Linked DNA regions of Labilibaculum sp. DW002. The protein of the gene in region 2 binds, or shares a complex with, the protein of the main gene of each other region. Links are inferred from orthologs where the notes say so. Each region holds a gene or a part of one and is shown on either strand. Other genes may lie near its edges.

The links.
Region 1: the proteins of mnmG (region 2) and mnmE are in contact, whole or in part, in a solved structure (PDB 9HIP), measured with the Escherichia coli proteins. The link is inferred for Labilibaculum sp. DW002 from one-to-one orthologs.

Annotation. Positions count from the first base shown.
Region 1 is NZ_JAKJSC010000001.1:407,140-414,321, forward strand. Bases 2,309-5,157 are described here. They hold mnmE (tRNA uridine-5-carboxymethylaminomethyl(34) synthesis GTPase MnmE), read left to right. Parts: upstream 2,309-2,958; coding sequence 2,959-4,356; downstream 4,357-5,157. Other genes in these bases: L3049_RS01715 (VTT domain-containing protein), read left to right, coding at 2,309-2,363; L3049_RS01720 (hypothetical protein), read right to left, coding at 2,470-2,823. In the rest of the region: L3049_RS01700 (universal stress protein), read right to left, coding at 1-178; L3049_RS01705 (hypothetical protein), read right to left, coding at 189-1,016; L3049_RS01710 (hypothetical protein), read left to right, coding at 1,260-1,589; more of L3049_RS01715, read left to right, coding at 1,740-2,308; beta-galactosidase, LacZ type, read right to left, coding at 5,184-7,182. UniProt on the Escherichia coli protein: Exhibits a very high intrinsic GTPase hydrolysis rate. Involved in the addition of a carboxymethylaminomethyl (cmnm) group at the wobble position (U34) of certain tRNAs, forming tRNA-cmnm(5)s(2)U34.
Region 2 is NZ_JAKJSC010000006.1:125,964-133,225, forward strand. What follows is about bases 1,702-4,630. They hold mnmG (tRNA uridine-5-carboxymethylaminomethyl(34) synthesis enzyme MnmG), read right to left. Parts: upstream 4,141-4,630; coding sequence 2,263-4,140; downstream 1,702-2,262. Other genes in these bases: ade (adenine deaminase), read right to left, coding at 1,702-2,106; ybeY (rRNA maturation RNase YbeY), read right to left, coding at 4,290-4,630. Outside these bases: excinuclease ABC subunit UvrC, read right to left, coding at 1-436; more of ade, read right to left, coding at 463-1,701; more of ybeY, read right to left, coding at 4,631-4,715; L3049_RS18020 (ATP-binding protein), read right to left, coding at 4,716-5,123; L3049_RS18025 (DUF4175 family protein), read right to left, coding at 5,116-7,262. UniProt on the Escherichia coli protein: NAD-binding protein involved in the addition of a carboxymethylaminomethyl (cmnm) group at the wobble position (U34) of certain tRNAs, forming tRNA-cmnm(5)s(2)U34.

The DNA.
Region 1 (7,182 bases), on a different replicon or contig from region 2:
TTTTATCTATATCTGTTTGAATCACATTCGTTAATCGCAAGCTTGGCGGGATTACATGAAGTAATGTAATTCTAGATGATAATCTTCTTCGGAAAAAAAGGGCTTGCCTGAAAGCACTTTCTCCATCTCCAGCTAAACTAATTGGAACTAAAATCCTTTTTAACATTCGAACTTTCATAGCATACGATTTATGAATTACCTACACATATTCCTTTACTTCTTAAAAACCACGAATCAATATATGATCTGAATTTAGTGTTGTATTTTCGTTGATAATTTTCATCAAAAACGATAAGCCTTTGACCATTCTCTTGTGGCAAATTTTCCAATCCTAGTTGATTGTCAGTATTTTCAGATTCATAAAACTGCAAGGATGAACTTTTGCATACTTTTGAAAATATTCTTTTACATGCTTCTATTATTGAGACAGAAAAAGTACTTGAATCGAGGTAAACTCTAAATTCAATCTCTTTATTTAAAGCCATTTTTGCTAAACTAGACAGAACCGATTTAGATGGTTTTACGGTTGTAGCAAAGACATTAACATCATCTATTTCTGTATTTGAACTTTCTCCTGTAAGAATGTATAACGGTTGCTTTATTCCATCAATAATTTCCGCTATTCTTGGATTAGATGACAGTTTGCAAGAATTTTCACAAGGAGCCATTACAACATGCCACTTTTTATCTTGAAAAACTTCACTTGAAAAAAATGAAAGTAAATTACCTTCAAAAGGATATAGCTTAATTTGAGTATCGTCAAGCGGATAATTCTTCAATAGCTTCGTTTTTATTACCTCTAACTCGTTTACAGCAATGTTTTGAAGAATTGGAGCAAGATCTCTTACCATTGAAAATCCAAAATTTGCTTTTTTCCACGTTTGTACAATACAAATTTCGGAACCTGACTGATATAGATGCTTCATGGCAAATTGAATTGCTCTCCAATTTCCTTCTGAAAAATCTGCAAGAATTAAAATCTTCTCGTTTGGCTTATTATTTCTTTTGGTTTGCATGTTTCTTTTTTATTTACAAAACTACAGCCCAGCGAAATGAATCGAAACAGGATGACACCTACTTCGTATGGGGAGAATCCCTACTTCTGCTTTTTTTTCTCATAAAGATTTCATGCAAAGAGGTGAACATTAGCTTTTACCCACACTTATTTTGAATTTATAACGAACATTAACATTTTGAACACTAAAAATCAATCTAACCGATGGTTATTTTTTATACATTTGCTATTCGAAAATTTGAATATGAAAAAACAGTCTATTTTATTATTACTCTTGGCTATTTTATTTGTAATGGTGCCAGTCATGCAACATATCAGTAAAATAAATCAGGAAAATAGTATCGAATCATTTGCTGATTTGATGCCTGAGGCTGAAGATATTTCATCAGAAAATGAGAATATAGACGGAGAAGAACTAAATATGTCAGAAACAAGTCAAAGTTATTTATTAGCAAGCACTTCGTTTTATTATTTTAGCTATTCGGAACACTTTCATTATCCTAAAAACATTGTATCCCCGCCTCCACAGGGTAAATTTTTAAACTTCAAGAATTCCTTTCAAATTAGATCTTAGATAATCTAGTAATAGTATTATCAAACTTTTTTCAGACAATAATATCTAAGGTGAGTATTTGTGCACACTAATAAAAGAATAATAGTCTAGAACATGATAGCCTATTGTATATTCTGTTGCGCATATCAATAAAATAAGAATAAGTAAGAAATGAAAACACCAATTACTCAAAAAAATAGGAAGTCTAGATTTCAACTTCTTCATCAGTATTATTCGTATACTGGCTTTTATCAATTCTTAGGACAAAATATCAAAAAAGCAATACTACCATTGGTTTTACTAATTGGAGGAGCTATTTTATTAGAGCACTACGTTTTAGATTTCCATACGCTCTTTGAAGAAACAACTAAAGACTATTCTGTTATTAGTATTTTCTCGCTCTTTTTTGCTTCCGAATCGTTTTTGGGGCTAATCCCACCTGAATTATTCATTGCTTGGGTAAAAACTTTACCTGAACCTGCGCTCCATTTATCACTTTTAGCCTTGCTCTCCTATATTGGAGGGTGCATATCCTATATTATCGGAAAAACAGTATTAACAATTCCTGCTGTAAAAAAAGTAGTTGAGAACAGAATGAAGAAGCATATTGTTAATTTAAGAAAATGGGGTGGTTTTCTTATCGTTGTTGGAGCCCTACTTCCTTTACCATTTTCAATGGTAAGTATGGCTTCTGGGATTATCAATTTTAGCTTTAAGAAGTACCTTTTATTTGGCTTATTTCGCTTTTTAAGATTCTTTTTATTCGCTATTGCTATTTTCAATATCATGAACTAAAATAGCTTTGCATTCTGCTATTTTGGAGAGAATAATTACCTGTAAAAACAAGAAAAGATCGACAAGTTAAGTATCGATCTTTTTAAGCTTAATGATGTATTTTTTTTTACAATTCGATTGGCGACATTACAAACACGCCAAAGCATTCCTTGTTATCGTAACTGTGTCCTACAATCTGATTGTTAGCATTCAAAACACCTTCCCAAGTATCCAAATGGTACTCGAACTCTTTTTCAACATCCAATAATTCAACTTTTGTACCTGTAATCTTCAAATTGCAGCCATCAAACGTTCCTTCGACATCTTGTTGCACTCGAAAAGGAGTTTCTCCTTCAATACGCTCTGTATAAACAACAACTCCTGTAATACTTTCTCCTGTTTGTGTAAATTCAGCAAAGCCTTCGTCTTTACCAAAACCAAAATCTTCGTTAAAAGTCCAACGACCTGTAATATTCTTCATGGCTTGTTTTTAATTTTAGAACAAAAGTAATAAAATGACAAAAGTGATGGTAACTGAATCATAAATTTAATGAAGAAAAAACCTAGCATTCATAATTCTCTTCTATCTTTGCAAAAGTTTATAACAATAAAGAATATGATTGATCAATCTACTATATGTGCGATTTCTACAGCTCCTGGCAACGGAGCCATTGCGATTGTGCGCCTTTCTGGAGCAAATGCTCTAACAATTTGCGATAAGGTGTTTGTTGCTGCAAGCAAAAAATCTATTGCAGAACAAAAAGCAAATACCGTTCATTTTGGAACCATCCAAGATGGCGAAGATATTATCGACGAGGTTTTGGTGACTATTTTTAAAGCACCGCACTCCTACACGGGCGAAAACAGTATCGAAATTGCCTGCCATGGTGCTCCTTTTATTCAATACCGTATTTTACAGGTATTACTTAAAAATGGTGCTCGTAGTGCTAATCCTGGAGAATATACCCAACGAGCCTTTTTAAATGGCAAAATGGACCTTTCACAAGCCGAAGCTGTCGCTGATTTAATAGCATCAAGTTCAGCTGCTGCTCATAAAGTCGCATTGCAGCAAATGCGTGGAGGTTTCTCTAACGAAATAGCCAATTTACGCGGCCGCCTGTTAAACTTCATTTCTTTAATTGAACTAGAACTCGATTTTGGTGAAGAAGATGTTGAATTTGCAGATCGAACTCAATTAACCAGTTTAGTGAACGAAATTCAGGGATTAATCCAGAAATTGGTTAATTCTTTTGAGTTGGGTAATGTAATTAAGAATGGTGTTCCTGTTGCTATTGTCGGCAATACTAATGTTGGAAAGTCAACTCTTTTAAATGCTCTTTTAAATGAAGATCGCGCCATTGTTTCCGATATTGCAGGTACTACACGTGATGTGATTGAAGATACCATTAACCTTGGCGGGATCACCTTCCGATTTATCGATACAGCGGGTATTCGAACAACTCTTGATAAAATTGAGAGCATGGGAATTGAGCGTACTTACAGCAAAATGAAACAGGCTCAAATCGTTCTTCTACTAATTGATGCTGACCGTAACATTGAAGATGTAAATGATTCAATTCTTAAAGTAAACGAAGCTATTGATCGTGAGGCACAACATTTGATTATATGCATTAATAAAATTGATTTGATTCCAGATCCTCAAGGATTTGCAAAAAGCTTAATCGGTGTACAAACAGATGATAAATTGCTTTTTATATCTGCAAAACAAAAGCAAAACATCGATTCCTTAACCAAGGAACTTCTAAAAACAGTAAATATGGGTACAATTAATGAGCAAGATGTAATTGTGACCAACATTCGCCATTTCGAAGCTCTTAAAAATGCCTTAGGAAGTATTGATAGAGTAAATACTGGCTTAGAAGGCCAGATCCCTACTGATTTCCTTGCTCAAGACATTCGTGAATGCCTTCATTTCCTAGGTGAAATTACTGGAGATATTAGTACTGATGAAGTTCTAGGGAATATCTTTAAGAATTTCTGTATCGGCAAGTAACCAACTTAACTAACTGAATTGTTGATGATTGCATTTCCATTATTAACAAATAGACACATAATAAATTACAACCCGAATAATTAAAGAAAGCCCTATTTTAACCGGTAAAATAGGGCTTTCTTATTCTCACCTTTTGATCTTTCTATTACCATCCCCTAATGGTATAGGATTTTTTCGTATCCCATTTGCATCATTATTTCGGAGTGCTATCCCAGAGATTTTTTGTTCTATCCACTCCAAAAATCGAAGCGAGGTCATCAAACCCAGTTACGGAAATTTAACAACCGTTACATAAAATATCTTGGCTACAAAATAAGGCACTTCAGATAATTCATAAAATATTTTGTCAAATTTTTGAGGTGAAAAAATTTTCTTTTTTACACTGATAATTCTTTGCTGTATTATGACAGTACTTACTTCATGTGCTCATTTTGTTCTTCCATGCTTGTTAATTTGTAGCCACTATAAAACCGTCTGCATCAGCTTAAAAAAAAGCTCCTCCTGCCTGCACCACTATTACACAATGCTTCAATAATTTGAAATGACAGGCGGATGCTTTAATTACTAACCACTAACTATTTTTAATATAATTCCAAATTGATTAGAATATCGATTCGACGATAAAACTAAACTCTTACGTTTAGCCGTTTTGTACATAAGTTTACACTTAACCCAAAAATATCCTAATCACGATAAAAGTTCTATGTGAGCTTTTAAAAAGCTCCACCTGCCTGCACCACTACTACACAATGCTTCAATAATTTGAAATGACAGGCGGATGCTTTAATCACTAATCACTAACTATTTTTAATATAATTCCATATTGATTAAAATACAGGTTCAATACTAAAGTTAAACTCATAATCCATCGCCGACACCGAATACTCTGGATATGGCGTTGATCCCCAGGAATCATCTCCTGCGACACCCATCATTCTCAGGTCAAGATTCACAAAAACCCCGTCTTTCTTAACAATATCGTTGGTATGGCGAAAATCGGTGTGTGTAATCTGATCGAAATCTTCAAGTGGATTGTGATGTGCAGAGAAACCAACTTGAGGCTGGCCACTTATGCGAATTCCAAAACCATTTTCATTTCTCAACTCAAACCAACGTACTTCGGTCTTGTAACCATTCTCCTGTGGTCGCACATAGTTGAAATACTGATCGGCCACTTTGCTTTTGTAATTTCCTACAAAAGTTCCATTATTACGATCAATATAGTTCTCCTGAGGTCCACGACCAAAATATTCCAGATTGTCGAAATTTACAGGTAATTCAAGTCGCATTCCAAATCGAGGCATATCCGGCAAATCTTCCTTACCAAGCTTTATATTACTCTTAACGGCTACTTTTCCATCTCCAGTAATGGTATATTTTATACTCTGAGAAGAATTGATTTTCGGAAGATTATAACTTACTGTTACAATAACTTTTTCTGATTTGCTTTGAACGCTTTCAATTCCTGATAATTCAGGAGAATTGGATACATCGCGCCAAATACCCAAGCGTTTAATCATATTACTTCCCTTATCATTATCGTTGGGTGCTCTCCAAAAATTAAGTAAAAAGCCTTTCTGAATCAGTTCCTGACCTGCCATCTGATAAGAAGAAAGTATTCCATTGGATTTATCAAAGCTGATCTCGAAGTTTTCACCTGTGATGTTCACAAAATCAGAAGTATCTTTCAATTTTAGCTCAGGACAGCTTTTTTCAGCTTTTGCGATCATTGGCAATACTGGCAAGGCAAACTGATCGTGTGCCACTTCAAATCCTTTTGGCCTGAATGGCTGATCAACTGTCAACACAACAGAGAAATCCACAAAATACTCTATGCCTGGCTCTTGCTTAATCTCCGAAAGTGCCAAATTAACGACTTGACTTTCCTGAGCATTCAGATTAAAATCTTCTATAACCTTTGAAGTGATCTCCTCGCCATTTTCCGATAAAGTCCACTTGATTTGATAGTCCTTCAGATCGATAAAATCGTGAAAGTTCTTAATAAGAAAGCTTCCTTTTTCAAGATCCTCGCTATAGAACCTTACATTCTGGTAGGCGTATTTCACTTCCCACATTGCAGGGTGAGGCGTATAATCTGCTGAAATAATACCATTAATGACAAAGTTATAATCTGTCGGCAGTCCTTCGGGGCCATAATCACCTCCATAAGTCCAAAAATCAAGCCCATTTTGATCGGTTTTTACAAGGGCTTGATCAATCCAATCCCAAATATATCCCCCTTGCAACTGGGTGTTCTCTTCATCGTAAATCACATTCCATAAATCAAGTAGGTTACCCGTACTATTACCCATGGCGTGCGCATACTCACTGATGATCATTGGCAGGGTCTGCTTTTTAGATGCATATTTTTTCAAATATTTAGCACCAGGGTACTGGGGACAATAAAGGTCAGTATTCGGACCCATGATAGCACGTTCGTAATGAATCGGACGTGAAGGATCACGATCTTTGATCCATTTGTACACAGCCGTAAAATTCTCACCATCACCAGCTTCATTCCCCATAGACCAGACAATGACCGAAGGATGATTCTTGTCGCGTTCCACCATACGGATGTTACGATCCAAATGAGCCTGCTTCCAGTCAGGATTTTTGGCTAATGAATGCTCACCATAGTACATGCCATGAGATTCGATATTGGCTTCGTTGGTAATGTACAAACCATATTGGTTGCATAATTCATAGAAACGTTCATCATTGGGATAATGGCTAGTTCTGACAGCATTAATATTGAACTGCTTCATCAGTGCTATTTCCTTTATCATACCCTCTTCACTTACCACATGACCTTTGAACTGGTCGTGT
Region 2 (7,262 bases):
CCATCAAAATTCGAACCATCTTAACACTTGTATAGGGACCGAAATATTCCGAACCATCTTTCACCAAATGACGTGTTACCTGTACCCTTGGATAAGCTTCTTTCTTAATACAAATCCAAGGAAATGATTTGTCATCCTTTAAAAGAACATTGTAACGAGGTTGGTGTTTTTTTATCAGATTATTCTCTAATAATAACGCATCCTCTTCCGTCTCTACAACAATGTGTTTTATATCCACAATTTTCCGAACCATGATATTGGTTTTCGCTGAATCGTGAACTTTATTAAAATAGGAAGCAACTCTTCTTTTGAGTCGCTTTGCTTTTCCTACATATATAATCGTATTGTTCTCATCAAAGTATTGATATACGCCTGGCTCTTCAGGCAAAGCTGAAACCAGAGACTTTAAATGATCTATATTTTTGTTTTTTATCACAGATTATAATTTTCCTCTAAGATAGCTTACTCTTCTGAAAAAAGATTAACCACTTTAAATTGATTTACGTCAAATAAGCCTTTATCCGATAATTTTAACTTTGGAATTACCAACAAAGACATAAATGCTAGCGTCATAAAAGGGGAATGAAAATTCGATCCAAAACCAGAGGCAAAATCACTTAAAACTTCGTAATCTTTAATTAGATCCTCTCCTGTTTTATTAGACATTAAACCGGCTACTTCTAAATTGACACTTTCAGTTCTGCCTTCATTTGATGCAACAATCCCTCCCTTTATTTCTATTAAAGTATTAATCGCCTGTAATAAGTTTTCATCACTTGTTCCTACAGCAATAATGTTATGGCTATCATGTGCTATGCTTTCTGCAATAGCCCCTTTTTTATATCCAAAGCCTTTAGCAAATCCGACCACAGGTTTTCCATTATCGTAACGACTCATCACAACCATTTTCAGCAAATCATTCTCCACATCAGATATAACATTTGAATCCTGAATCTTTGGCTCACACAAAATTGAATCCGTAATCAAATCACCATCCTTTACCAGCATCGTTCGAATTTTTCCATTTTGTGGTTCTACTCGAATATCGGATAATTGAATTGGCTTACGACTAAAATTATTTAGAATGATCTCATTATTTACCTCAAATAAAACTTCCTTGTCTTTATAAATGCATTCCCCTTTTCGATAAGCCTGTTCAACCGAAAAAGAATCAAGATTATCAATTACGATAAAATCTGCGGCATCACCCACCTGAAGCAAACCCAAATTTAGACCATAATGATGAATTGGATTATAGCTGGCAGCCCGAAGCAATGAAAACAAATCAAGTCCTTTTTTAAGTCCTTTTTTAATAAGGTAATTAATATGACCTCTTTCAAATAAATCATCAGGATGAGTATCATCTGTACATAACATGACTTTTTCAGGATGAGAATCAATTAAAGAATATAAAGCTTCAAAATCCTTTGCTGCGCTTCCCTCTCTAATTTGTATCTTCATTCCCAAATTAAGCTTCTCCAGAGCTTCTTCCATATTTGAACATTCATGATCTGCTGAAACTCCTGCTGCGACATATTTCCGCAAGTCGTCCCCTTTTACACCTGGAGCGTGACCATCAATTTTCTTCCCTAACTTCTTTGTGGCAACAATTTTCTTCATCACCTCCAAATCTTCATTTATAACACCGGGGTAATCCATTACCTCTGCCAAACAAACCACTTCTTCTCTCTTCAACAAACTTTCAACCTTATTTGCTCCTAACTTAAAACCCGAAGTTTCGAATGGCGTTGCAGGAACACAAGATGGCACTCCAAATCGAATTTCCAAGGGTGTCTTCCTGGCATCATTAATCATGAAGTCAATTCCAATCTCTCCTAATACATTTGCTATTTCATGAGGATCCGTAACAACTCCTAAAGTTCCTTTTCTTACAACTAAGTCTGCAAATCGGCTTGGTATTAAAAGAGAACTTTCAATATGTACATGTGAATCAACCAAGCCTGGAAGAATATAACAATCCGGAACAGATTCCTTAGGAGTAATACTTACAATTACACCATCCTCCACTTTCACTTCTGCCTTTCGTATTTCACGAGAAATAACATCAATTACATTTCCTGCTATTGAAAAATTTTTATTTGCCATCTCTTTTCTATTATTGTTTCTTCTGAATGATTACTGATTTAAGCCTTTATTGCTTCCCAAAACGCCCGAAATCATCTTTTGCGAAAGCAAAAAGGCAATTTCGGGCGTTTTAAGGAGTAAACTTTTTTAAAATACTCCTTAGTTCCACGTGGAACATCACCTCCCCATAAGGACTAAAAGAACGTTTATATCACTAGGAGAAACTCCTGGAATACGCGATGCTTGTCCAATAGTTTCAGGCTTAATTTTATCTAATTTTTGACGTGCTTCAGTAGATAATGACTGCAGTGTCGTATAATCAAAACGATCTGTTATTACAATCCTTTCTAATCTTGTTAACTTATCAGCAATCAATTTCTCTCTTTCGATATAACCAGCATACTTGATCAAGACTTCTGCCGCTTCCACAATTTCTTCCCTCCTATTTGGAATAGATTCTACAATTTCTTTCAAAGGTAGAACATCTTCTACTAAATCTAAAATCGTTACCTGAGGACGTAAAATTATATCATGTAATTTAACTCCTTGCTTCAAAGGTGAAGTTCCTAATTTTTCTAAAACAGGATTTAAGAATTTTGGTTTACAGCTAAACTCTTTACAAAAGGTAACTAATTTATCTCTATAAGCAATCTTCTCTTCTAATAAATCAATACGCTTTTGCTCCACCAAACCAAGCTTAAATGCTTTTGGTGTCAACCTTACATCAGCATCATCCTGACGCAATAGAATTCTATATTCGGCACGAGAGGTAAACATTCGGTAAGGCTCGTCCACTCCTTTTGTTACAAGATCATCAATTAAAACACCGATATAAGCTTCATCCCTTTTTAACGTAAAAGCATCACGATTCTGAACTTTCAAACTTGCATTTATTCCGGCAAGCATTCCTTGAGCTCCAGCTTCCTCATATCCCGTAGTTCCATTTATCTGACCTGCAAAATATAGATTCTCAATCAGCTTTGTTTCTAATGTATGATGCAGTTGTGTTGGAGCAAAATAATCGTATTCAATAGCATATCCCGGACGATACATTTTGACATTTTCTAAGCCAGGAACTTTTTTTAATCCATTCAACTGAATGTCCCAAGCCAAACTAGAAGAAAAACCATTGATGTAATACTCACGTGTTGTTTCTCCTTCCGGTTCAAGAAACAAAAGGTGTTCTTTTTTCTCGGCAAAGGTTGTGAGCTTCGATTCAATACTCGGACAATAACGTGGACCTGTACTCTGAATGGTTCCATCGTACATTGGTGATTCTTCAAAACCCAGTTCAAGTTCTGAATGAACTTCAGGGTTTGTATAAGTAATATAACAAGGACGTTGAATCAACTCCTTATCAACATGATTATCTAAATATGAAAAACGATGAAAATCCTCTTCCCCATCCTGACGTTTCATTACTGAGAAATCAATACTTCTTCCGTCTAAACGAGCAGGTGTTCCTGTTTTCATTCTACCGACTTCGAAACCAATAGATTTTAACTGCTCACTAATTCCTAATGAAGCTGGCTCTGAAGAACGGCCCCCCATTTCCTGCTTACGACCAACGTGCATTAAGCCATTAAGGAATGTTCCATTGGTTAAAACAACTGTCTTAGATTTAATATCGATCCCAAGCTTTGTTTTAACACCAACAACTTTCTCCCCTTCAAACAAAAGTCCCACGACAGCATCCTGCCACATATCCAGATTATCTGTATTTTCTACAACTGTTCTCCACTCTGCAGAAAACACCATACGGTCACACTGAGCTCGTGGACTCCACATAGCTGGTCCTTTGGAACGGTTTAGCATTCTAAATTGAATGGATGATCTATCGGTTACAATACCAGTGTAGCCCCCTAGTGCATCAATCTCTCTTACAATTTGCCCTTTAGCAATACCACCTATAGCAGGATTACAAGACATTTGAGCGATCTTATTCATATCCATAGTGATTAAAAGCACTGAGGATCCCAGATTGGCAGCTGCAGTTGCTGCCTCACAACCTGCATGACCAGCACCAACTACTATTACATCATATTTAGCTAACATATAATAAAAGATATATATATTCGTAATTCTTTATCTATCTACAAAGATAATTATTTTATCTACAATACTGAATATCAATAAAATACAAAACGCCACAAAGCGTTAAATCGCTATAATTCAGTTTGATAGATTAAAAAAATTTCACAAACTTAATGAATCTTGGAAAGTAAAGCTAATGATTCATCTTCCTTTTGGGTCATTATTTCCTGATCCTCATCACACTTATCATCAATCCCAAGCAAGTGAAGTACGCCATGCACTATCACTCTATGTAGCTCTTCAAAGAAATCAACTTGATAGTCTTTGGCATTATCACGAACGGTATCAACAGAAATAAATAAATCTCCTGATATGATATCCGCAATAGTGTAGTCAAACGTAATGATATCTGTAAAATAATCGTGATTTAAATGTTCACGATTCATCTCTAACAAATAATCATCAGAACAAAAATAATAATTAATCTCCCCTATTTCGAAACCATTATTAACAACAACGCGATTGACCCAATTGCTTATACGCTCTTGATCAATCGCGGGAATACTAGTTTCACACGAATCATATGTAATCAACATTTATACTAATCTAAATTTCATTTCAACCAATGCACCATTTTCATTAAATTCAATGTCATCAGCCAAGTGGTTCATTAAAAAGATACCACGACCATGTGTTTTTTCAAGATTTTCAGGAAGTGTTGGATCAGGTATGCTTGCAAAATCAAAACCTTTCCCTTCATCTTCAATTAAAAAGCTAATTGCTTCGTCGTCAATATCGTATTCTATCTTTACTTTTTTAGAAATATCTAATTGGTTCCCATGCAAGATTGCATTGTTAACAGCCTCGATTATGGCAACAGAGATTTTTCCATATATCTCAGCACTTAAATTGTGAGATGATGAAATGTCGTCGATGAGTTTTTCTACTCTAGTTATGTTCTCTAATTCGGATGGAAAGATTAGCAATTTTTCAGATTTAGTCATTGTTAATATTAATCATGTAGTCCAAATACAATTTGTTATAATAATCGAACATCTTTACATAAGAGTCATTGAAAACGCCTTCAAAATCTGTTCGTACTCTTTTATACTTAAATATTGCTTTAGGGTTACTCAATTTATGACTTTGCCCCGATTTACTTTCTCTTTTTTTATCAAAATCTTTTTCCCTCTGGGCGTTTTCGGCCTTTAACAAACGCGAAATAATTCTATTTTGTCTTTTAAGAGTATTCGAATTTATAGAAAAATTTGATACTTCTACTTCCGTTTTATCAATCATTTTCATTATTTCACGTAATATATTCTCGCTTTCATCTCCAATCCCTCCTTTTTGAAGAATTTCACGCAAATTTTGCTGAAACATTTCCTGTTTTTGCAAAAACTTGCCTAGCTTCTCTTTTGAACCTGGTTTTCCATTTCCATCTTTCATTTCCTGAATCATCTGTTCAAGCATCTTTTTTAAAGATTCCTGTTGCGACTTCATACCAGAAAAGGAAGGTTGATTACCTTTCTTATCCCCCATCTGACTCCCCGGCATTCCGTTAGCCATTTGTTCCATCAATTGCTTCAATGCCTCCGATAAGAAAACTGCTAACTCATTAATTTCAGTCATCGATTTTTGTTGTGCAATATTGGCCTGAACTTTTCTTCTATTATTCGCGAACTCTAATATTTGATCTAAGTAATCGCTAATGTCAAAAATTCTGTTTCCTATTAAAGCTGCCACTTGAGGAGAATGAGAAGATAAAGAAAGTAAGGAATCCTGAATTAAAATATATTCCTCTTTTAAGACAGCTTGCTGCTCAATCATTTTTACAAACAAAGGATTTCGATAATCTATCCTTTTGTAATCTGTTATTAGATCTTCCTGTTGAAAAGAGAAATCTATCAAATTATTCATTAAACGAATTAAATTGTCAATGTCAACACTTAATTGTGCTCCTACCGATTGTGCAAGATTATTCTTTAATTTTTGAGAAAGGGCTTTTTGCATTTTTGAAGTACCCTTCATATTTTTTGTCGCCTTAGAATTTTTTCCATTCTCCAATAGATTTTCAGTTTCTTTCATTTTCTCTGAAATTTCCTGAACATCATCTGAAGAATCATCAAATTGATATGGGTCATTAATACCAGAATTCTTTTCTAATAATTTTTTTAAGTCATTTTGTAAATCGTCCCATTTTTTCTTATCCTCAAGTTGCTGAGATTTCATTTTTTCGCCCTCTTTCTTGGCTAGGGTACTGATTTCGTCTTGATGATCAGCTAATTTCTCAATTCTATCGGCGATTTGATTCATACGTATCTCAATATCATAACGTTCCAACAAACTAAGGTTGCGATCCATTTGTTTCTGAAAATCGTCGAAAGACATCTGAATTTTGTTTCCAAGCTTATTTAATTCTTCTGGTTTGAATTCTTCGGCCAATTTATTGAATTCTTCGAATAATTTTTTCAAATCATCATCCATCACATTTTCCAGAAGCTGATCGATCTGTTTTTGTTTTTCAAGAAGAAGAGAATCTTTTTTACCCATTGAATTCATCAATTGATTTTTCTTCCCATTCTCATTTTTTATCTGATTTAATAATTGGTCTAAATTTTTCTTCTTTTCTTCAATTTCTTGAAACATTTGTTGCTGTTGCCATTTATCTCCCATACCGTCAAGAAGATTTTTTTGCATACGCTTAATGTCATCTTGTATCGATTGACTCAAATCAATTCCTTGTTCAATTTGATTGGCAATGCTATCTTGAATGGTCGTATTTAAATCATACAACTGTTTCGAATCTGGAATTAAAAAAGAATATTGTTGAGAACGTGTCATTTTAGGACTGTTCACAGCATCATTATCAAAAACTTCGAAATAATACTGGATTTGACTTCCTTCGGAAAAATCAACACTCGTAAAATCGAAAGCAAAATAAAACTCTTGCGAACTCAATTTTCGATTAATCGATATTGGAATGTAAACGGGAATTTGGTCGTTCAAAATATAACAAAAGCGCAATTTTGAAAAAGCATAATCATCCTTAATGATACCTTTAAAATAATAACCTGATGTTAGAACAGAATCTTGCAAGGAAGACACATTTATTTGTGGATACAAATCAGGAATTACATCTA